2 regions of the Methylobacterium mesophilicum SR1.6/6 genome follow, and region 1 is predicted to be linked to the other one. Evidence: riboswitches for the same ligand, from Rfam matches in the RefSeq annotation. Region 1 holds a riboswitch; the other holds the start of a gene.

What was found. Region 1 has a riboswitch for cobalamin ahead of MMSR116_RS23315 (TonB-dependent siderophore receptor). Riboswitches for the same ligand answer to the same signal wherever they lie in the genome.
Region 2: another riboswitch for cobalamin. It lies ahead of MMSR116_RS15150 (CbtB domain-containing protein); the one in region 1 lies ahead of MMSR116_RS23315 (TonB-dependent siderophore receptor).

The regions. Positions count from the first base shown of each region.
Region 1 is NZ_CP043538.1:4,905,881-4,916,232, reverse strand. Features, by position in the region: gene MMSR116_RS23315 (TonB-dependent siderophore receptor) at 1-2,011, opposite strand, end outside; cobalamin riboswitch at 2,172-2,364, opposite strand; gene MMSR116_RS23310 (DUF6538 domain-containing protein) at 2,584-4,491, opposite strand; tRNA gene MMSR116_RS23305 (tRNA-Gln) at 4,612-4,686, opposite strand; gene MMSR116_RS23300 (aldehyde dehydrogenase (NADP(+))) at 4,767-6,344, opposite strand; gene MMSR116_RS23295 (thiamine pyrophosphate-binding protein) at 6,386-8,056, opposite strand; gene MMSR116_RS23290 (GntR family transcriptional regulator) at 8,183-8,863, opposite strand; gene MMSR116_RS23285 (ribonuclease activity regulator RraA) at 9,105-9,824, shown strand; partial or broken gene araD (L-arabinonate dehydratase) at 9,907-10,352, shown strand, end outside.
Region 2 is NZ_CP043538.1:3,180,243-3,190,594, reverse strand. Features, by position in the region: gene MMSR116_RS15165 (CTP synthase) at 1-1,166, shown strand, start outside; gene MMSR116_RS15160 (DNA polymerase III subunit chi) at 1,234-1,686, shown strand; gene MMSR116_RS15155 (S10 family peptidase) at 1,689-3,272, shown strand; cobalamin riboswitch at 3,580-3,774, shown strand; gene MMSR116_RS15150 (CbtB domain-containing protein) at 3,809-3,991, shown strand; gene MMSR116_RS15145 (CbtA family protein) at 4,008-4,745, shown strand; gene MMSR116_RS15140 (DUF1636 domain-containing protein) at 4,738-5,139, shown strand; gene cobW (cobalamin biosynthesis protein CobW) at 5,136-6,170, shown strand; gene cobN (cobaltochelatase subunit CobN) at 6,218-9,601, shown strand; gene MMSR116_RS15125 (precorrin-3B synthase) at 9,676-10,352, shown strand, end outside.

The sequences.
Region 1 (10,352 bases):
AGCGCTCGTAGTAGGTCTCGTCGAAGATGTTATCGACGTTCAGCCCGAAGCGCAGGTTCTCGTAGCGATAGTAGGCCAGGGCATCGGTCAGTACGTAGCCGGGGAGCCGAAACCGCTCGTTGCCGCTGTCCCCGAGACGCGAGCCGACGGCCCGGACGCCGCCGCCGAAGCCGAAGCCCTTCCAGTCGCCGGCCTGGACCTCGTAGACGCCGAGCAGGCTGCCCGAGTGGCGCGGGATGTTGAGGAGCGGCGAGCCGACCCGAAGGACCTCGTCGCGGGTCACTGCGGCGTCGATGAAGGCGTATCCGCCGATCACCCGGAACTCGGGGGTCACCTGTCCGACGAAGCTGAGGTCGAAGCCCTGGCTGCGCACGGCCCCGGCGGCGATCTGGAAGAAGAAGTCCCGCGGGTCGGTGGTGAGGACGTTCTCCTTTTCGATGTGGAAGGCCGCGCCGGTCACGCTCAGGCCGGTGAAGAGATCGAGCTTGACGCCTGCCTCGTAGCCGAAGCCGGTCTCCGGGGCGAAGGGTCGGGTCGCGATGTCGAAGCCGGTGTTGGGGCGGAACGAGGCCGCGACGTTGCCGTAGAACGAGAGGAAGGACAGCGGCTGGTAGACGAGGCCCGCGCGCGGCGAGAAGCCGGTCCGGTCCTGCTCCGTGCGCTCGTTGCCGACCTTGTCGCGGAAGGTCTGGTTGTAGAAGTCGGTCCGGTTGCCGAGGAGTAGCTTCCATTCCGGGCTGAGCGCGATCTGGTCCTGCACGTAGACGGCGGTGTTGCCGACGTTCTCGCTCGCGCTGTAGCGCCGGGTGAAGGGCGGCTTGGGCTGGCCGTAGACCGGGTTGAACAAGTCGATGGCGAACGGGTTGAGCCGTGGGGTCGAGCGCAGCAGGTTCTCGGTGCTGTTATAGCGCTCGTGCTCCAGGCCGAGCAGCACCGTGTGGGCGAACGGCCCGGTGTCGAAGTGCCCGACGAGCTCGGCCTGCCCGATCGCCACGCCCCAGGTGAAGTCGTGCCGGCGGAACTCGCGCAGCAGGGTTCGTCCGTCGTCGAGGAGGCCGGTCGCACCTGTCTGCAGGCCGGTGAGGCTTCCAGTGTTGAAGTGGCCGGCGACCCTGAGCTGCCAGTCGGCGTCGAAGGCGTGATCGAGCCGGATCTGCAGGATCCTGGCTTCCGACACGGAATCGTCGCCCGGCTCGCCGAAGAAGCGGGAGCGCGGGACGAGGCCGAGGCGGTTGTTCACCGCGACGGTGCCACGGTCGAAGGTCTGGCGGTTGCGGAGGTACTGCGCCTCGACGGTGAGCTTGGTGTCCGGGCTGATCTGCCAACTCACCACGGGCGCGACCAGGACGCGGTCGCCGTCGACGAAATCGCGGAAGCTATCCTGCCGCGCGAGGGCACCGTTGAACCGGTAGAGGACGGTGCCCTCCTCGTTCAGGGGTCCGCCGGCGTCGACGGTGGTGCGCGCCGTGCCGAAGCTCCCGAACAGCGTGCCCATCTCGACGAAGGGCAGGGCCACGGGCTGCTTGGTCAGGATGTTGACGGTGCCGCCCGGGTCGCTGCGCCCATAGAGTGCCCCGCTCGGCCCCTTGAGCACCTCGATGGACTGCACGTTCTGGGTATCCGGCGCGCCGTTGTAGCCGCGGGCGATGTTGAAGCCGTTGAAGAAGATGTCCTGGGTGGCGAAGCCGCGCACCGAGTAGAGCGCGAGGTTCTGGGCTCCGAAGTCATTCTGCTTGCTGACGCCCGGCACGTAGTCGAGGGCGCGCTCGACGCGCGTGGCGGCGGTGTCTCGCAGGACCTCCTGGGGCACGACGTCGACCTGCTGGGGCAGCGAGAGCCGCGGCGTCACGGTCTTGGTCCCGCTGTAGAGATCCCTGACCTGATAGGTCGGCGCGGCGGTGTAGCTGCCTTCGACCGAGAGCGGATCAAGAACTACAGCGGCCGCTGCTGCCTCGGCCGGGTCTCCCTGGGCCAGCGCCGGAGATGCGCCTGGGAGGGCGAGCGCGAGCATCGCGATGCATGCGCAAAGCCGCCTTTGGGAAGTTGAACGAAACACGGGCCTAGGACCTCGGGACGGCAGTGGCACGTCACCGCGAACGAGGCCTTGCCAGCCGCGCTGGCGCACGGCCGTCTCGACACCCGTCAGGACCACCCCGCCCGACGCGTTTCGCGTGTGACCACGGCTGACGGCAGGTCTCCTGGCTCGCGGGTCGCCGCCCTCGCACCGTCTTCCCGGGGTGACCCAGTGACATGGTGGTGAAGGACTCGCCGCTTACAGTTGCGGGGGCAGCCACGGCTTCGGAGCAGACCCCTCACCGTGTTCCCTTTTGATCCCCGAGGGGAACCGTCATGGCCCAGCTACAGCCTCACGAACTCGTGAGTCAACGCGAACTTCGGAATAGCTATGCCGTGACACGCTCTCGGCGTTTGGCCAGTTCCTGCAATGGGTCGAACGTCCGCGTTTTGAGCTCGGTGCTTCAAAGCCGACAGGCTGAAAGCCACCCGGGTCGGGCGCCAAAAGGACCAATGGCGGCGCCCGACGAGGCCGAAATCAGAATGGCTGCTCCAAGCAAGATATGCTCACTACCGCCCTGAATGTACCGCCTGGAACGATTTTACGGTGCGTGCCGCCTCAATCATTCTCTCAATGTCAATCGGCAAAACTAGATGATCGATCACATCTTTAAGTTTAATGAGAGTCTGGCCTTTGAAATAGCGCTCCATCTCTGACCGTCTGGCTTTGCTCTCGTGGCCGATCACTTCCTCCACAAATTCTCGCTGAGCTCCAGCATTCAGAATGAGCGTGGTCGCCGAGTGGCGGAACGAGTGAAATACGACGTCCTTCCGCACGTCGTGGTGTGATTTGAAGCGCTGGAACCATTTTCCGAAAGCGCTACCGTAAGATGCTTCGTCGCCATCATTGAGAACGTCGTTCTGCTCGGCGCCCGCTCTGCCTTCCGACAAGAGCAGTTCGTCCTCCCCTCGTCCGTCCACCAGGGCTTCGATCAAACCGAGCTTGAGGAGATTTTGATGGAGAGGGACCCATCGAGCGCTGCCCTCCGCCTTCAGTTCGAGGGTCCGCTCCATCAGGTTGAAGTACCAAATCCCAGTCTCTTCATCCCGCACGACGTGTCGTACCCGGAGTTGGAATATCTCGCCGCGACGCATGCCACTGTGAGACCCAATAAGGATCCCCCAGTATCGCTCGTCGCGCAGGAGATAGGGACCTGGTTTCTTCCAGCTGCGCCGACTGCGAATTCCAAAGAATAAATCTGCATTTAGCACGGCCGCGAGTTCTTCATGATTCCAGGCCGGACGCTCGTCCCGGGCCTTGTGATGCCGTCCTCGCACGCGCTTCAGGTTAATGTGCAAGTCATCGAAGATTGACGGCACACCCTTGGCGACCACTTCGTTGGACTGGGCCCACCGCCAGATACCTGACAACGCCGCAAGGTGCCGGTTAAAGGTCTGAGGTTTTATTCGGCTGACGTCGGACCTGTTCCTGGAGTATTCAATCAAGCCGCGAATGCCGTGTTGGCGTCGGATTTCACGCCATTCTCTGTTCTTATCATAGTTGGCTGGTAGCGCGAGCAAAGAACGCTTGAATTCCGTGGCATCAGCTGGCCCGTAGGCACTGAGCGGTTTGTCTCCGCAAATTTCAATAAATAAACGTGCGGTGGACTGAGCTTGGAGCTCGATCGATGGCTTCCAAGCACCGCTTTCCACCCGATCTCTACCGTAGGTCGTCCAGCATTCGCTGAACAATTTGCGAGAGTGACGTAGCAAAGGATCAGCAGGCGCGTCAGACCTCGATCGCGGAGCTGGAGCAGCCTCACGATGCGTGGCCGCGTGCAGGGGATGATGAGGCAGGACGCGGTCGCGGAGATAGGTTAGTTTCTCCTCGGTGATCGTGATATCGGCGTCGAGCAGTGCGCGGCACAGCGCGTTTGAATGAGGGTATGAGTCGAGGTCGATCCCGTTTTGCGCAGCGAGATCCTTCGCGGTATCGCGAACAGAGACGAAATTGTTGAGGGACCGATCGCGCAGCAGGCCATCTAGCCGAACCTCATAAAGAAATTTCCATTCGGCCGGGTCGTTGAGCGTCCCCTTGGGACCGTCCGGTGCGGGATCGCTGCTGTCGTCTATCTCGTCTTCAGAGGCCGGGCTGTCGGACGGAGGGAGATCCTCGAGTTCCGGATAGTGCCCGATGGTGGCGAGCAAGCCATCGTGCTTTAGAGACTCGGATTCGAGGTACTGCTCCGCGAGCCGGGCGATATCGGCTCGCGTGAGCGACCGATTGAAACGGACGAGGTTAAACAAGGTCTCTGTCCCATCCCACAGGCGTTGCGCCATCCGTCGGGCCTCGCCCGGCGTGGCGTGCCCAAGCGAGCGCAGGATCTCACGCTGGCCGAACCGCTGGCGCAGGTCGTGGGGGATGATACGGCGAAAAAAGACCGTTTGTCGGCGACGGCGGAGATGAGTACGGGCCAAGGCAGGAATCCCTGCCGTCCAGACGAGTGGACCTCCCGAGTGGACCTGGACGGAGCGGTCGGCCCGGGCGGGTCCGAAAACAGCCGGAGAATCAACGGCCGGCTGAGAATCTTGAGCCTTTGGCTGGGGCGCCAGGATTCGAACCTGGGAATGGCGGTACCAAAAACCGCTGCCTTACCACTTGGCGACGCCCCACCATGGGCCGGGGCTCTCTAGACGCCGGGGGACCGGCTGGCAAGCCGTTGAGGCGGGAAGCGGAGCCGCTTCCCGCCTCCTCAGCGCGGGTCGGGGATGCCATCGGTCCGGCGCGGGAGCTTGAGCGGATTGGCGGCCTGAAGCGCTGCCGGCAGCAGGGCGTCGGGGACGTCCTGATAGCTCACCGGCCGCAGGAACCGGTCGATCGCGAGGCTGCCCACCGAGGTCGTGCGCCCGTCCGAGGTCGCCGGGTACGGGCCGCCATGCACCATGGCGTGCGCCACCTCGACGCCGGTGCCGAACCCGTCCACCAGGATGCGCCCGACCCGCCGCTCCAGGAGCGGCAGGAGTTCCCGCGCGGCCGCATGGTCCTCTGGCGCGAGGTGCAGCGAGGCCGTGAGCTGGCCCTCAAGATGGGCCAGCACCGCGCGCATCGCGGCGAGGTCCCGGCAGCGGACCACGAGGGCGGAGGCGCCGAACATCTCCTCCTGAAGCACGGGGTCGGCCAGGAACGCGTCCGCGTCGGTGGCGAACAGGGCGGCCCGGCCCTGCGCCGCCGCGCCCTCCGGCCCCTCGGCCAGCCGGGTGACGGCGGCGTGGCCCGCGACCCGGTCGACGCCCGCGCGGTACGCGTCCCGGATGCCGGGCGTCAGCATGGTGGCGGCCGGGCTCTCCCGCAGGGCCGCCGCGGCCGCGTCGAGGAACGCGTCGAGGCCCGGTCCCGGCACCGCCAGGATCAGGCCCGGATTGGTGCAGAACTGGCCGGCGCCCAGCGTCAGCGAGGCCGCGAAGGCCTTGCCGATCGCGGCGCCCCGCGCGGCGAGCGCCGCCGGGAACAGCAGGACCGGGTTGATGCTGCTCATCTCGGCATAGACCGGGATCGGCGCCGGGCGCCCGGCGGCGATCGCCATCAGCGCGGTGCCGCCCCGGCGCGAGCCGGTGAAGCCGACCGCGGCGATCCGGGGATCGGCGACCAGGGCCTGTCCGATGGACTGGCCCGCATCGAACACCAGCGAGAACACCCCCTCCGGCAGGCCGCAGGACGCGACCGCCTTCTGCACCGCCCGGCCCACGAGTTCCGAGGTTCCGGGATGGGCCGGGTGCGCCTTGACCACCACCGGGCAGCCGGCCGCCAGGGCCGAGGCGGTGTCGCCCCCCGCCACCGAGAAGGCGAGCGGGAAATTCGAGGCCCCGAACACCGCCACCGGGCCGACCGCGATGCGCCGCAGGCGGAGGTCCGGCCGGGGCAGCGGCTTGCGGTCCGGCAGGGCCGGGTCGATCCGGGCCTCGACGTAGCTGCCCTCGCGCACCACGGCGGCGAACAGGCGCAGCTGGCCCGCGGTCCGGGCGCGCTCCCCCTCGATCCGGGGGCGGGGCAGCCCGGTCTCGGCCATGCAGCGGGTGACGAGGTCGTCGCCGATCTCCAGGATGTTCGCCGCGATCGCTTCGAGGAAGCCGGCCCGGGTCTCCGGGTCGGTCTCGCGGTAGGTGTCGAAGGCCGCCTCCGCCAGGGCGCAGGCCCGGTCGAGGTCGGCGAGGCTCGCGCCGGGGAAATCCGGCTCCAGGGCTTCGCCGGTGGCGGCCTCGACAGCCCGGAAGGCCGCCTCGGTGCCGCGCCGCGCCTCGGCGCCGATCAGGTTCTCGCCGCGCAGGGTCATGGGCTGCTCCTTCTCGTGTGATGCGGTCCCGCGGCGCGCGGTCAGCCCCGCTGCGCCGCGAGCGCCTTCTCGCGGATCGCCGCGAGGGTCATGGTCGGTGTGAGCGCCTCGGGGTCGACGCGGCAGTGGATCATCGCGGGCAGGCCCGAGGCGAGGCTGCGCTCGAAGGCCGGGGCGAACTCGTCGGTCCGCTCCACATGCTCGCCGTGGCCGCCGCAGGCCCGGGCGAGCGCGGCGAAGTCGGGATTGCGCAGCTCGGTCGCCGAGACGCGTCCCGGATACTCGCGCTCCTGATGCATGCGGATCGTGCCGTACATGCCGTTGTCGAGGACGACCACCACGACGGCGATCCCGTACTGCACCGCGGTGGCGAATTCCTGCACGGTCATCATCACGTCGCCGTCGCCCGCGAGCGCCACGACGATCCGATCGGGATGGCTGCGCTTGGCCATCACGGCGGCCGGCAGGCCGTAGCCCATCGAGCCCGAGGTCGGCGCGAGCTGTGTGCCGAAGGCGCGGAACCGGTAGTAGCGGTGGACCCAGGTGGCGAAGTTGCCGGCGCCGTTGCAGATCACCGCGTCGGGCGGCAGGCGCCCGCGCAGCCACGTGATGGCTTCGCCGTACTGGAACGCCCCCGGCTTCGGCTCCGGAGCCTCCGACCACGCGCGATAGGCGGCGTGGGCCTCGGCGGCGCGCCCGCGGCCCGTGGTCTCGAAATCCGGCACGGCCGCGCAGAAGGTCTCGGGCGCGGCCTCGATCGCCAGCGCCGGCTGGTAGACCCGGCCGAGCTCTCCCGCGTCGGGATGGACGTGAACCAGCGGCAGACCGGGATCGGGGATGCCGAGCAGGCCGTAGGATTGCGCCGGCATCTCGGACAGGCGGCCGCCCACCATGAGCAGCAGGTCGGACTCCTTGATCCGGGCGAGCAGTGCCGGGTTGGGTCCGATCCCGAGCTCGCCGGCGAAGTTCGGGTGGTCGGCGGGGAAGAGCTGCGCCCGCCGGAACGAGACCGCCACGGGCACGTCGTGGCGCTCCGCCCAGGCTGCCAGGGCGGCGACGGCCTCTGGCGTCCAGCGCGAGCCGCCGAGGAGCGCCACGGGCCGCCGCGCCTCCGCCAGCATCGCCCGCAGGCGCTCCGCGTCGCCCGGTGACGGGGCCGGCGCGGCCGGGACGACGCGCGGCGCGTCCGCGACCGCGACGGCGTCGTCAAGCATGTCCTCCGGCAGGGCCACCACGACGGGCCCCGGCCGGCCCTGCATCGCCACCCGGAAGGCCCGGGCGAGGATCTCGGGGATGCGGGCGGCGTCGTCGATCTCCACCGCCCACTTGGCGATCGCGCCGAACATCTGCCGGTAATCGACCTCCTGGAACGCCTCCCGGTCGCGCATCCGCCGGGCGATCTGCCCGACGAACAGGATCATCGGCGTCGAATCCTGGCGGGCGATGTGGATTCCGGCCGAAGCGTTGGTGGCGCCGGGACCGCGGGTGACGAAGCAGATGCCGGGGCGCCCGGTGAGCTTGCCGGCGGCCTCCGCCATGATGGCGGCTCCGCCCTCCTGACGGCAGACCAGCACGTCGATGCCGCTGTCGCGCAGGGCGTCGAGCACCGCGAGGTAGCTCTCGCCGGGAACGCAGGTGACGCGCGCGACCCCTTGCGCGCGCAGCTGATCGACGAGCACCTGTGCGCCGGTGCGTTGGAGCGATGCGCTCAAGCTGATCCTCCCTGGCCTCTGCCGGCCCGGCGCGATCGCGGGACGGCGCGCCGCGCGTCCGGTCGCGTCTGGGATACACCTGATATCCCAGTCGAGGATAGAGGCGCACCCTCGGCCGTCAACCTGTCAGACGAGGGGCCGCCGGTCGAGGGCCTTGCGTGTCATCTGGTCGAGAAAGTCGAACAGCGTCCCGATCCCGGCCAGCGCCGGTTCCGGATCCCGCGCCGCGATCGCGGCCACGATCTGCGCGTGGATCCGGGCGCAGTCCAGGAAGCTCGCGGTCGGTTCGTAGGTGTACCAGAACCGCCGGGATTGAGCGTGGAGCGCCGCCATGGTGCCGGTCAGCGTCGGGTTGTAGGCCGCCCCGACGAGCGCCTCGTGGAGCGCGCGCTTGATCCGGAAATACGCCTCGCGGTCCCGCCCGTCAGCGGCGGCCAGCAGGGCGGCGATGCAGCGCTGCAGCGCCGCCATGTCGTCGGCGGAGCCGCGCGCGATGACGCAGCGCGCCACCGTCTCGTCGAGGGGCCGGCGGACCTCGAGGAGTTCGAGATGCTTGATGATGTCGACCTGCGTGACGAGCACGCCCCGGCGCGGATGGACCTCGACGAAGCCGATCGTCTTCAGGCGCGCCAGCGCCTCGCGGACCGGGGTGCGCCCCAGGGCCAGTTCCTCGCCGAGTTCGCCCTCGGACACCATCGCGCCCGGCTTCAGGCGCCTGCTGATGATCATCTGCTCGATGGCGTCGTAGGCGGTCTCCGCCAGGGAGCGCGCCGGCCGCGGGCTCGGCACCAGGGTGCCGATGTCCACGTCAGCCGCGACAGATCTAGGGCCGGCCAACACAGTCCTCGTCGGTCTCGGAGCGTCCCGTTGCTTCGTGGGCCATACGTCCTGGAGTTGACACTGGATCCGATCGGAGGGTTATTCAAGCCCTGAGATATCAGTCGGCGCGCAGTCGGGGCCCTGCCGGGCCGGACTTGCCGGCCCGGACCCTCGACGGTCCGGTCCGCGGCGGCGAGACGATCGGCGCGACGTTCGGGAGGAGATGCGGATGCCCGGCCTGTCCCCGGAGACGCACGCCAAGCTGAAGACCGTCAGCACGGCGACGCTGATGACCGCGCTCTACAAGCGCGGCTTCCGCAACCAGATGATCCAGGGTGTCCTGCCCCTCAGGAAGGGTGGCGCCACCATGGTCGGCGAGGCCTTCACCCTGCGCTACATGCCGGCCCGGGAGGATTTGAACCCCATCACGGTGTTCCGCGACCGGGCGCACCCGCAGCGCAAGGCCGTGGAGGAGTGCCCGCCGGGCGCCGTGTTCGTGATCGACAGCCGCAAGGACGCGCGCGCCGCCTCCGCGGGCTCGATCCTGGCGACCCGCCTGATGGTGCGCGGCTGCGCCGGGCTGGTGACCGACGGCGGGTTCCGCGATGCCGACGAGATCGCCGCCCTCGACATGCCGAGCTACCACGCGCGGCCCTCGGCGCCGACGAACCTCACCATCCATCAGGCCATCGACATCAACGTGCCCATCGGCTGCGGCGACGCCCCGGTCTTCCCCGGCGACGTCATCGTGGGCGACGGCGACGGCGTCGCGGTGATCCCGGCCCACCTCGCCGACGCGGTCGCCGATGAGGCCGTCAAGATGACCGCCTACGAGGATTTCGTCACCGAGGAGGTCCGCAAGGGCCGCTCGATCCTCGGCCTCTACCCGGCCACCGATGACCAGAGCCTGGCCGACTTCGCCGCGTGGCGGAAGCGGACCGGCCGCTGAGTGCGGGACGATTCCCCGAAACGATCGGAACCCGCTGCGGTCCGTCCTGGCCGCCGGAACGCGTGAGACCGGAGAGATCGCGATGACCGCGCGCAAGAAGACGCTGGGCGCGCTGCGCAGCCAGCGCTGGTTCGGCGCCACCGATCTGCGCAGCTTCGGCCACCGCTCGCGGATGCTCCAGATGGGCTACGAGCGCGCCGACTTCACCGACAAGCCGGTGGTTGGCATCATCAACACCTGGAGCGACATCAACCCCTGCCACCAGCACTTCAAGGCCCGCGTCGAACACGTGAAGCGCGGGGTCTGGCAGGCGGGGGGCTTCCCGATCGAATTGCCGGCGCTGTCGCTGTCGGAAAACTTCGTGAAGCCGACCACGATGCTCTACCGCAACCTCCTCGCCATGGAGGTGGAGGAGCTGCTGCGCCAGCATCCGGTCGACGGCGCGGTGCTGATGGGCGGCTGCGACAAGACCACGCCCGGCACCGTGATGGGCGGCATCTCCATGAACCTGCCGATGATCTTCCTGCC
Region 2 (10,352 bases), 1.7 Mb from region 1:
CGATCCGTCAGCTCGGCCAGGAGCTGCCGCGCGGCACCTGCTGCTACGTCCACCTGACGCTGCTGCCCTACATCCCGTCCGCGGGCGAGCTGAAGACCAAGCCGACGCAGCACTCCGTGAAGGAGCTGCGCTCCATCGGAATCCAGCCCGACATCCTGCTCTGCCGCTGCGACCGGGACATCCCCACCGACGAGCGGCGCAAGCTCGCGCTGTTCTGCAACGTCCGCGAGACCGCGGTGATCGAGGCGCGGGACGTGGCCTCCATCTACGAGGTGCCGCTCTCCTACCGGACGGCCGGGCTCGATCGGGAGGTGCTCGGCCATTTCGGCCTGGAACACGGCGGCGAGCCGGATCTCGGCCGCTGGCGCACGATTGCCGAGCGCGTGCGAAACCCGGAAGGCGAGGTGTCCATCGCCATCGTCGGCAAGTACACGGGCCTGAAGGACGCCTACAAGTCGCTCACCGAGGCGCTGACCCACGGCGGCATCAGCCACCGGGTGAAGGTCAACCTCGAGTGGATCGAGGCGGAGGTGTTCGAGCGCGAGGACCCGGCGCCCTTCCTCGAAGGTCTCAACGGCATCCTGGTTCCGGGTGGATTCGGCCAGCGCGGCGCCGAGGGCAAGATCCGGGCGGCCCGCTACGCCCGCGAGAAGCGCATCCCCTATCTCGGCATCTGCTTCGGCATGCAGATGGCGGTGATCGAGGCCGCCCGATCCCTCGCGGGCATGCCGGAGGCCAATTCCACAGAGTTTGGGGAAACTGCCGAGCCGGTGGTCGGCCTGCTCACCGAGTGGCTGCGCGGCAACGAGCTGGAGCGGCGCGCCGCCGCCGGCGACCTCGGCGGCACGATGCGGCTCGGCGCCTACGAGGCCAAGCTCGATCCGGAATCGAAGATCGCCCAGATCTACGGGTCCGAGCAGATCTCCGAGCGGCACCGCCACCGTTACGAGGTCAACATGGCCTATCGCGAGCGGCTTGAGGCCAAGGGCCTGCGCTTCTCGGGTGTCTCGCCGGACGGGCTCCTGCCCGAGACGGTGGAACATGTCGGGCACCCGTGGTTCATCGGCGTGCAGTTCCACCCGGAGCTGAAGTCGCGTCCCTTCGAGCCGCACCCGCTGTTCAAGGGCTTTGTCGGCGCGGCGATCGAGCAGAGCCGGCTGGTCTGAGGGGGCTCGGGGCGCGGCGGCGCGCCGCTCCTCGCAGGACGGTCCCGCACCCTATATGGACGGGGCCGTGACCGAGATCCTCTTCTACCACATGCAGCGTCAGCCCTTGGAGAAGGTGCTGCCGAACCTCGTCGAGCGCTCGCTGGACCGCGGCTGGCAAGCGGCCGTCCAGGCAGCCAGCGAGGAGCGGCTGCAAGCTCTGGACGATCATCTCTGGACCTACTCCGACGAGAGCTTCCTGCCGCACGGCACCGACCGCGAGCCGGATGCCGGGAGTCAGCCCGTGGTGCTGACCCTGCGCGACGTGAACCCGAACCGAGCCTCGATCCGCTTCCTGGTCGAGGGCGCCGATCTCCCGCCCGATGCGGGTGCCTACGAGCGGATTTGCATCCTGTTCGATGGAACCGATCAGGACGCCCTGCTGCGCGCCCGCGAACAGTGGAAGCAGGCGAAGGATGCGGGTCATGCGGTCGCTTATTGGCAGCAGGACGATTCCGGGCGCTGGAACAAGAAGGCCTGACCGTGACCCTCAGCATCCGTCTCGCGGGCACCGCCCTCGCCCTAACTCTGGCGCTGGCCGCACCCGTGCGCGCTCAGGATGCACCGCACGGCCATCCACAGGGGGAGTCGCGGCAGGAGGCCCGGCCGGCGCCGCGCGGTCCGGAGGGGCGTCGTCTGCCGCCCGACTCGACGACCAAGCACAGCCTGACGCTTCCGGACGGCAAGACGCTCGACTTCACCGCCACGGCGGGAAGCCTGCCGCTCGTCGACGAGGCCGGCAAGCTGCAGGCCGAGATCGCCTACGTGGCCTACACGATGGCACCCGAGGCCGGTCGCGCGCGGCCCGTCACCTTCGCGGTCAACGGCGGCCCGGGCGCGTCGTCGGCCTATCTGAACATCGGCGCGATCGGCCCGTGGCGGCTGCCCGTCGGCAAGGACAGCATCAGCCCGTCGCAACCGGTCACGCTGACGCCCAACGACGGCACGTGGCTGGGCTTCAGCGATCTCGTCTTCCTCGACCCGGTGGGAACCGGCTACAGCCGCGCCGCCGACGGCAACGGCAAGAGTTACTGGTCGATCGACTCCGACGCCTCGACCCTGGCGGCGGTGATCGCCCGCTATCTGCGGGTGAACGACCGGATGGCGAGCCCGAAATTCTATGTCGGCGAGAGCTACGGCGGATTCCGCGGGCCCCTAATCGCCGAGAAGCTGCAGGAGGATATCGGCGTCGGCCTGTCGGGGATGGTCCTGCTCTCGCCGGTGCTCGATTTCGGCTGGCTCGAGACGCCGCGCGCCAATCCGTGGGGCTACGTGCTGAAGCTGCCCTCCCTGGCGGCCGGCGCGCTGGAGCGGGCCGGCACCGTGCCGAGGCCGAACCTGCTGGCCGACGCGGAAGCCTACGCGTCGGGGCCCTACTTGGCGGATCTCCTGAAAGGGCCGGGCGACGCGGCTGCGGTGGCGCGGATGACCGAGAAGGTCGCGCCGCTCGTCGGCCTCGACGCCGGCCTCGTCCGCGCCCAGGCGGCGCGGCTCACGACGCGGAGCGTCCAGCGCGAGATCGACCGGTCGGACGGCCGCGTGACGAGCGCCTACGACACCGGGATCACCGGTTGGGATCCGAACCCGGAGGCCGCGCAATCGAGCTTCGAGGATCCGCAGCTCACCGCCCTGCAGGCGCCGCTCACCAGCGCGATGCTTGATCTCAACGCGCGTACGTTGAAGTGGCCCGTACCCAACATGCGCTACGAGCTCCTCAACAACGCCGTGAACCGCGGCTGGTCCTGGGGGTCCGGGCGTCAGGCTCCGGAGGTGCTCTCGAACCTCAAGGGCGCGCTCGCCCTCGACGGGCGCCTGCGCGTCCTCGTCGCCCACGGCTTCACCGATCTCGTGACCCCCTACTACGCTTCGAAGCTGCTGCTCGCGCAGGTTCCCGCCTACGCCGCCGGCCGCCTCAGCCTTTCGGTCTACCCGGGCGGGCACATGTTCTACACGCGGCCGGATTCACGCACGGCATTCCGGACGGACGTGGAGCGGCTCTACGCGGACGCTGTCCGAGCGCGCGACGCCGAGAGCGCGCCGGCCGAGCGTTCCGCGGACCGGCCCTGAAGCCCGCCGGAATTTAAAGCGAAGCTGAGGGCCTCCGCGAATAGCGACAGATCCTCGGCCACCAAGGCAAGCGCGCCGGGTTACTTCAGCACGAGGCCGGCTGCCGGAATCGGGGCCATGCGGTCGTCGGCCCGGGCGGGCAGGAGAGTCGCCGCACGCGTGGCCGGCGAGCCAGGTCCCGTCGATCGAGGTCCTCGCCGGCCCGAAGCACGATCCGCGACATCGTCCCGATGGCGCCGCCCGGCGCAGACCCTGGATCCTGCGCAGGATTCCACCGCGTCTCCGTTGTGCGGAGGCTGTCATGCGTCTACAACGGTCCCGTGACGGTGCCCCGGCGACGGGGTGAAAAGGGAATGCGGTGAGGGGTGCGAACCTCGAATCCGCGGCTGCCCCCGCAACTGTGAGCGGCGAGTGCCTGCCAGAGTGCCACCGGAGCGATCCGGGAAGGCGGCCGGCGCGCAGAGCCGCGAGCCAGGAGACCTGCCGTCACGACAGGATCCCGAAATGCCGCCGGTGGGGCGGCTGGAGACAGGCAGATGACCACTTCGACCCTCGCCCCCGCCGCCCTCGGCACCCGCGTCGCCGAACGTCCGGTCGCCGTCGCCCTCGCGGCCGTCCTGGGTCTCGGCCTGCTCTTCATGGTGGGCTTCTCGCCGGCGATCGCGTTCCACAACGCGGCGCACGATTTCCGCCATACGCAAAACTTCCCCTGCCACTGACGCCCGCGTCCCAGGGATGATCATCCGGCTTCTGTCGGCGGCTCTGGCCGCCGGCTTCATCGCGGCTGCCGTCGTGAGCGGTCTCGAACTCACGCTGACCTCGCCGCTGATCCTCGCCGCTGAGCGCTACGAGCATGCCGAGCCCTCCCATCAGGCCTCGAAGGCGCTGCCGATCGTGCTCGCCCATGGCGGGCACGAGCACGCCACGCCCGAGGCAGCGCCGGAATGGCAGCCCGCGGAGGGCCTGCCGCGCATGGCCTTCACAGCCCTGGCGACCCTGGTCGGCGGCGTCGGCTACGCCCTGCTGCTCGGCGCCGTGATGCTCGCCTGCGGCCGCGAGCCGACGCCGCCGACCTGCCTCGCCTTCGCGATCGCGGGCTTCGGCAGTGTCGCCCTGGCGCCGGGCCTCGGCCTGCCTCCCGAACTGCCCGGCAGCGAGGCCGCGCCCCTGGCTGCCCGTCAGGCGTGGTGGGTGATGACCGCGGCGGCGACCGGCATGGGACTCTACCTCATCGCGATCCGCCGCTCGCTCATCGCGATCCTGGGCGGCCTCGTCCTGCTGATCGCGCCGCACGTGGCCGGCGCGCCCCAGCCCCCGACGGGCGCCTCCGAGCTTCCGGCCGCCCTCGCCGCCCAGTTCGCGGCCCGCTCCCTGGCGATCAGCTTCGTCTTCTGGGTCATGATCGCGCTCGGGTTCGGCTGGGCGTGGCAGGCCTTCGCCCGCGACAACGCGCGGGGTTCTGCCCGTGCCTGAGACGATCCTGTATGTCTGCACCACCTGCCGCCGGGAGGGCGACGATCCGGACGGACCCCGCGCTGGCGCCCGCCTGCTCGATGCCCTGAGGGCGCGGGTCGGCGACGCGCAGCAACTGCGCATCGAGCCGGTGGAGTGCCTCTCCGTCTGTAAGCGGCCCTGTACGGTGGCGGTGGCGTCGGCCGGCCGGTGGACCTACGTGTATGGCGATATGGATCCCGCCGCCTCCGCCGAGACGATCCTCGGCGGCCTCGGCGCGTACGCCGCCACGACGGACGGCATCGTGCCGTGGCGCGAGCGCCCGGCGGCGTTTCGCACCGGCGTCATCGCCCGCATTCCCCCCTTCCCCGAGCCCCGCCCGCTCCCGGCCGGCACCCTGGAGGCCGCCGAATGACCATCGTGTCTAAGATCCCCTGCACCATCGTCACGGGGTTCCTGGGAGCCGGCAAGACCACCCTGGTTCGCCACGTGGTCGAGAACGCCAAGGGTCGCCGCCTCGCGATTCTGGTCAACGAGTTCGGCGATGTCGGCTTCGACAAGTCGTTCCTGGCGGCCTGCGGCGTCGAGGGCTGCACCGAGGACGCCATCGTCGAGCTGCCCAACGGCTGCATCTGTTGCACGGTGGCGGACGACTTCGTGCCCGCCCTCGAGACCCTGCTCGCGCGCGCCGAGCCGCCGGAGCACATCCTGATCGAGACCTCAGGTCTCGCCCTCCCCAAGCCGTTGGTTCAGGCCTTCCAATGGCCGGCGATCCGCTCGCGCGTGACGGTGGACGGCGTCGTCGCGGTGGTTGACGGGCCGGCGGTGGCGTCGGGCGCCTTCGCGGAGGATCCGGCGGCCCTGGAGGCCCAGCGTGCCGCCGATCAGTCGGTGGACCACGACAATCCGCTGGAGGAAGTGTTCGAGGATCAACTCCTCTGTGCCGACCTCGTGGTGCTCAACAAGGCCGACCTGATCGACGCGCCGACACGCGCCCGCGTCCGCGCCGAGGTGGAGGGCCATCTGCCCCGCGCCGTGAAGGTGGTCGAGACCGCGAACGGCGTCATCGATCCCCGGGTGCTGCTGGGTCTCGGTGCGGCGGCCGAGGACGATCTCGACGCGCGGCCTTCGCACCATGGCGAGGGCGAAGACCACGACCACGACGATTTCGAGACCGTGGCGTTGCCGATCCGCCCGGCAATCACGGCCGGTGACCTCGCGGCCCGTGTAGAGCGGGCGGCGGGGACGGACGGTGTGCTGCGGATCAAGGGGTTCGCGGAGGTTGAGGGCAAGGCGATGCGCCTCGTGGTGCAGGGGGTCGGACGCCGCGTCGTCCACCACTTCGACCGGCCCTGGCGGGCGGGCGAACCGCGCGACGGCACGCTCGTGGTGATCGGCTTGAAGGGCTTCGACCGGGACGCGGTCGCCGCGGCGCTCGCGGGATGATGTCCGTCGCGCGCGCCCGTTCGGATACGCTCTGAGGGGCCGCCGCGATGCATCTGGTGCGCATCGATTCCGTTTCCCTCGACGAGGGTGAGGCAGCTGTGGATCTCGGGCAGGAGCCCGGCGATCTCGTCGTCGTGTCCTTCACCGACACCGACCTGTCCGGGATCGTCCAGGCCCACGCGGCCGAGCCAGGGCTTCCGAGCCTGCGGCTGGCCAAGCTCGCCAAGCTTCGTCACCCGCTCTCGGTCGACCTCTACGTGGATCGGGTGGTGACGCGGGCGAAGGTCGTGGTGATCCGCTGCCTCGGCGGCCTGGATTACTGGCGCTACGGGATCGAGCGCTGCGCCGAGGCCGCCCGTGCACACGGTGTCGTGCTGGCGGTGCTGCCCGGCGACGACCGCCCCGACCCGCGGCTCGCCCCCTTCTCGACCGACCCGGACTTCGCCGACCGCCTCGATGGCTACTTCCGCGCCGGGGGCATCGACAATCTGCGGCGGATGCTGCGGATGCTGGCCGCTCGAACCGGTTCCGGCCACGCGGTCGAGCCACCGCAGCCGCTGCCGCGCGGGTTTGCCTGGTGTGCGGGCTGCGGCGTCCTGCCCGTCGACGTCGCTCTCGCCGCGGCCGGTTCGGCGGTTCCGCTCGCAGCGTCGTCGGCCGCGCCGATGGCCCTGCTGCTGGTCTACCGCTCCGCCGTGCTCGGCGGCGACACCGCACCCTTCGTCGCGCTCACGGCCGCGCTGCGCGCCCGCGGGATCGGCGTCCTGGCGATGGCGGTGTCGAGCCTGAAGGAACCGGAGGCCGCCGCCGCGGTGGCCGACGCCGTCCGGAGGCGCCGGCCCGATCTGGTGATCGCCGCCACGGCGTTCTCGGCCCGCGAGGACGGCATCGACTTCGTCCTCGACGGCGCCGATTGCCCGGTGCTGCAGGCCTTCACCGTGGGGTCTCCGCAAGCGGCCTGGGCGTCGTCGGCCCGGGGCCTCGGCGCGGCTGATCTCGCCATGCAGGTGGCCCTACCCGAGTTCGACGGTCGTCTCTCCGGCTTCCCGATCTCCTTCAAGGAGGAGGCTCCTGAAATCGCTGGCTTCGCCGAGCGCCGGGCCGTCCCCTACGCCCCCGGAATCGGAGCGCTGGCGGACCGGGCCGCCGGCTGGCTGCGCCTCGCCGCCCGGCCCCCGGCCGCGCGCCGTGTCGCAATGGTCCTGTCCGATTATCCGGCCCGCGGCGGCCGGGCCGGGTTCGCGGTGGGCCTCGACACGCCCGAGAGCGCCCGCGCGATCGCCGCCGACCTCGCGGAGGCCGGATACGCGGCGGGCGCCCTGCCGGATGCAGTCGCGCTGATGGAGTCCCTGACCCAAGGGCCGGCGGCGTTCGGCGTACCGCTGGCGGTCTATGCTGCCTGGCTCGGCAGCCTTCCCATAACGAGTCGCGCCGCCCTCGTGGAGGCGTGGGGCGAACCGGAGGACGACGCCACCTGCGTGGACGGTGCGTTCCGCTTCCGGATGGTGGAAGGTTCGCGGGCGGTGATCGACGGGGACAGGGCTTCACCCGACACGGTTGACACAGCCGGTCGCGGAACTCTCGCCGTCTTCCTCCAGCCGGATCGCGGTCGCGACGCGGACCGGAAGGCTGGCTACCACGATCCGGAGCGCCTCCCGACCCACGCCTATCTGGCGTTCCATCTCGGCCTGCGGCAGCACTTCGACGTGCTGGTGCAGCTCGGGACCCACGGCACCACGGAGTGGCTGCCCGGCAAGGCGGTGGCGCTGTCCCCCGATTGCCTGCCGGCTGTGTGCGTCGGCGGCCTGCCGGTGATCTACCCGTTCGTCGTCGATGACCCGGGCGAGGCCGCTCCGCTGAAGCGCCGCCTCGGCGGCGTGGCGCTCGGCCACCTGACGCCGCAGACGACTGCGCATGACCTCCCCCCGGAGGCAGCCCGCCTGCGCGAACTGGTGGAGGAGTATGCCGCCGCCAGCGTCCTCGACCCGCGCCGCGCGGAGATCATCGCCCGCGCCATTCTGGAGGAGGCCGAGGCGGCCGGTCTGCTCGACGGGGCCGCGATCGATGCCGACACGCCGATGGACGAGGCATTGACGCGCCTCGACGCCCACCTGTGTGACCTCGGCGAGACGACGTTCCGCGATGGCCTGCACGTTTTCGGCCGTTCGCCCGACGATGACGACGGACCGGTAGTGGCGAGCGCGGCCGGCGAGCGCGCCGGCCTCCTGGCAGCCCTCGGCGGCCGGTTCGTGCAGCCCGGACCCTCGGGCTCTCCGTCGCGAGGCCGGGCCGACGTGCTGCCCACCGGGCGGAACCTCACGACCCTGGATCCGCGCGCGATCCCGAGCCGCGCCGCCGCGCTGCTCGGCGCCCGGGCCGCGGACGCCGTCGTCACCCGCTATCTTCAAGATGAGGGCGGCTACCCGGCGCGGATCGTCATGGATCTCTGGGCCTCCCCCACCCTGCGCACCGGCGGGGAGGACGTGGCGCACGCCCTGGCGCTCATGGGCGTCCGGCCGGTCTGGGACCATGCCAGCACCCGCGTCACCGGCTTCGAGGTGCTGCCGCTGGCCATGCTCGACCGCCCGCGGATCGACGTGACGGTGCGGATCTCCGGCGCGTTCCGCGACACCTTCCCGGACACGCTGGCGCTGATCGATCGCGCCGCCCGAGCGGTGGCCGGACGCGACGAGCCGGACGATGAGAACCCCCTCGCGGCGGCCCGACGCCGCGGCGAGGCGGCGACACGGGTCTTCGGCGCGGCGCCCGGTCGGTACGGGGCCGGAACCGCCGCCACCGCGCTGGACGGGACCTGGGATGCCCGCGCCGATCTCGGCCGAGCCTACCTCGCGGCGAGCACCCACGCCTACGGTGACCAAGAGGCCGCCGACGCGGATTTCGCGGCCCGCGTGGCGGCCGCCGACGCCTATCTGCACGCCTTCGACGTCGCCGAGCGCGACCTGTTCGACGGGGACGCCGCCGTGGACGCGATGGGCGGCTTCGCGGCCGCCGCCGCCCTGGCCGGCGGGACGCCCGCCCTCTACAGCCTCGACGTCTCCGTGCCGGAGCGGCCGAAGGCGCGAACCGCACGGGAGGATGTGGCGCGCCTGATCGGCGGACGGCTCGCCGACCCGCGCTGGATCGCCGCGCAGTTGCGTCACGGGTACCGGGGGGCGCAGGAGCTGGCCCAGGGGCTCGACGCCGTCTTCGTCCTCGCCGCCGCGAGCGATGCCGTCACGGACGCCGCTTTCGACCGGCTCTATGCCGCCTGGATCGCGGACGCCGAGGTGTTCGAGCGCCTCCGGGCCGCCAACCCGGCCGCCACCCGCGCGATCCTCGAGCGGTTCGACGAGGCCCGGGACCGCGGCCTCTGGCACAGCCGGCGCAACGCCCTCCCGGCGGACGCGCTGCTGCGGGAGGCGGCCGAGTGAGCGCACGCCACCATCGCCGTATGCTGCCGGAGGCACCGGCCCGGCGGAACTGGTGCCCGGGGCTGGCGCGCCCCATGCCCACGGGCGACGGGCTCCTCGCGCGGGTGCATCCGCCGCTCGGGATCCTCACCCTCGATCAGGCCCGCGCCGTGGCTGAGGGCGCGCGCCGCTTCGGCAATGGGCATCTTGACCTGACCGCCCGGGCCAACATCCAGATCCGCGGCGTCACCGAGGCGACACGTGCGCCCTTGGCTGACCTGCTCGGAGACGTGGGCCTCGGCGACGTGCGCGCCGACGGCGGCCCTCAGCGCCTGACGCTCACGAGCCCGCTCGCGGGCCGCGATCCGGACGAATTGGTCGACGTCCCGCGCTTGGCCCGCGCCATCGAGGCTGCAGGGCTCGACATCCCCGGACTGCCGGCCAAGACCCTCGTCGTCGTCACGGGCCGCCGCGACACGGCGCTGCCGGAGGCGGATTGCTCGGTGATCGCGCGCGGTCCGGCCATCGTGGCGATCGCGATCGAGTCCGGACAGGGGCTTCGCGACATCGCGACCTGCGGCGAGGGCGAGGCGCCCGGCCTGATCGGGGCGCTGCTCGCCGCTTTCGCGCGGACCGGCCGACGCCGGATGCGCGACCTGTCGGACGACGAGAGGACGGCGCTGGCCGAGACGCTCGACGTCAAGGTGCTGGCGCAGGATCCCGCTCGTTGTCGGGAGACGGAGCCCGGCGGCATCTCGCGGAGCAGGGTGCC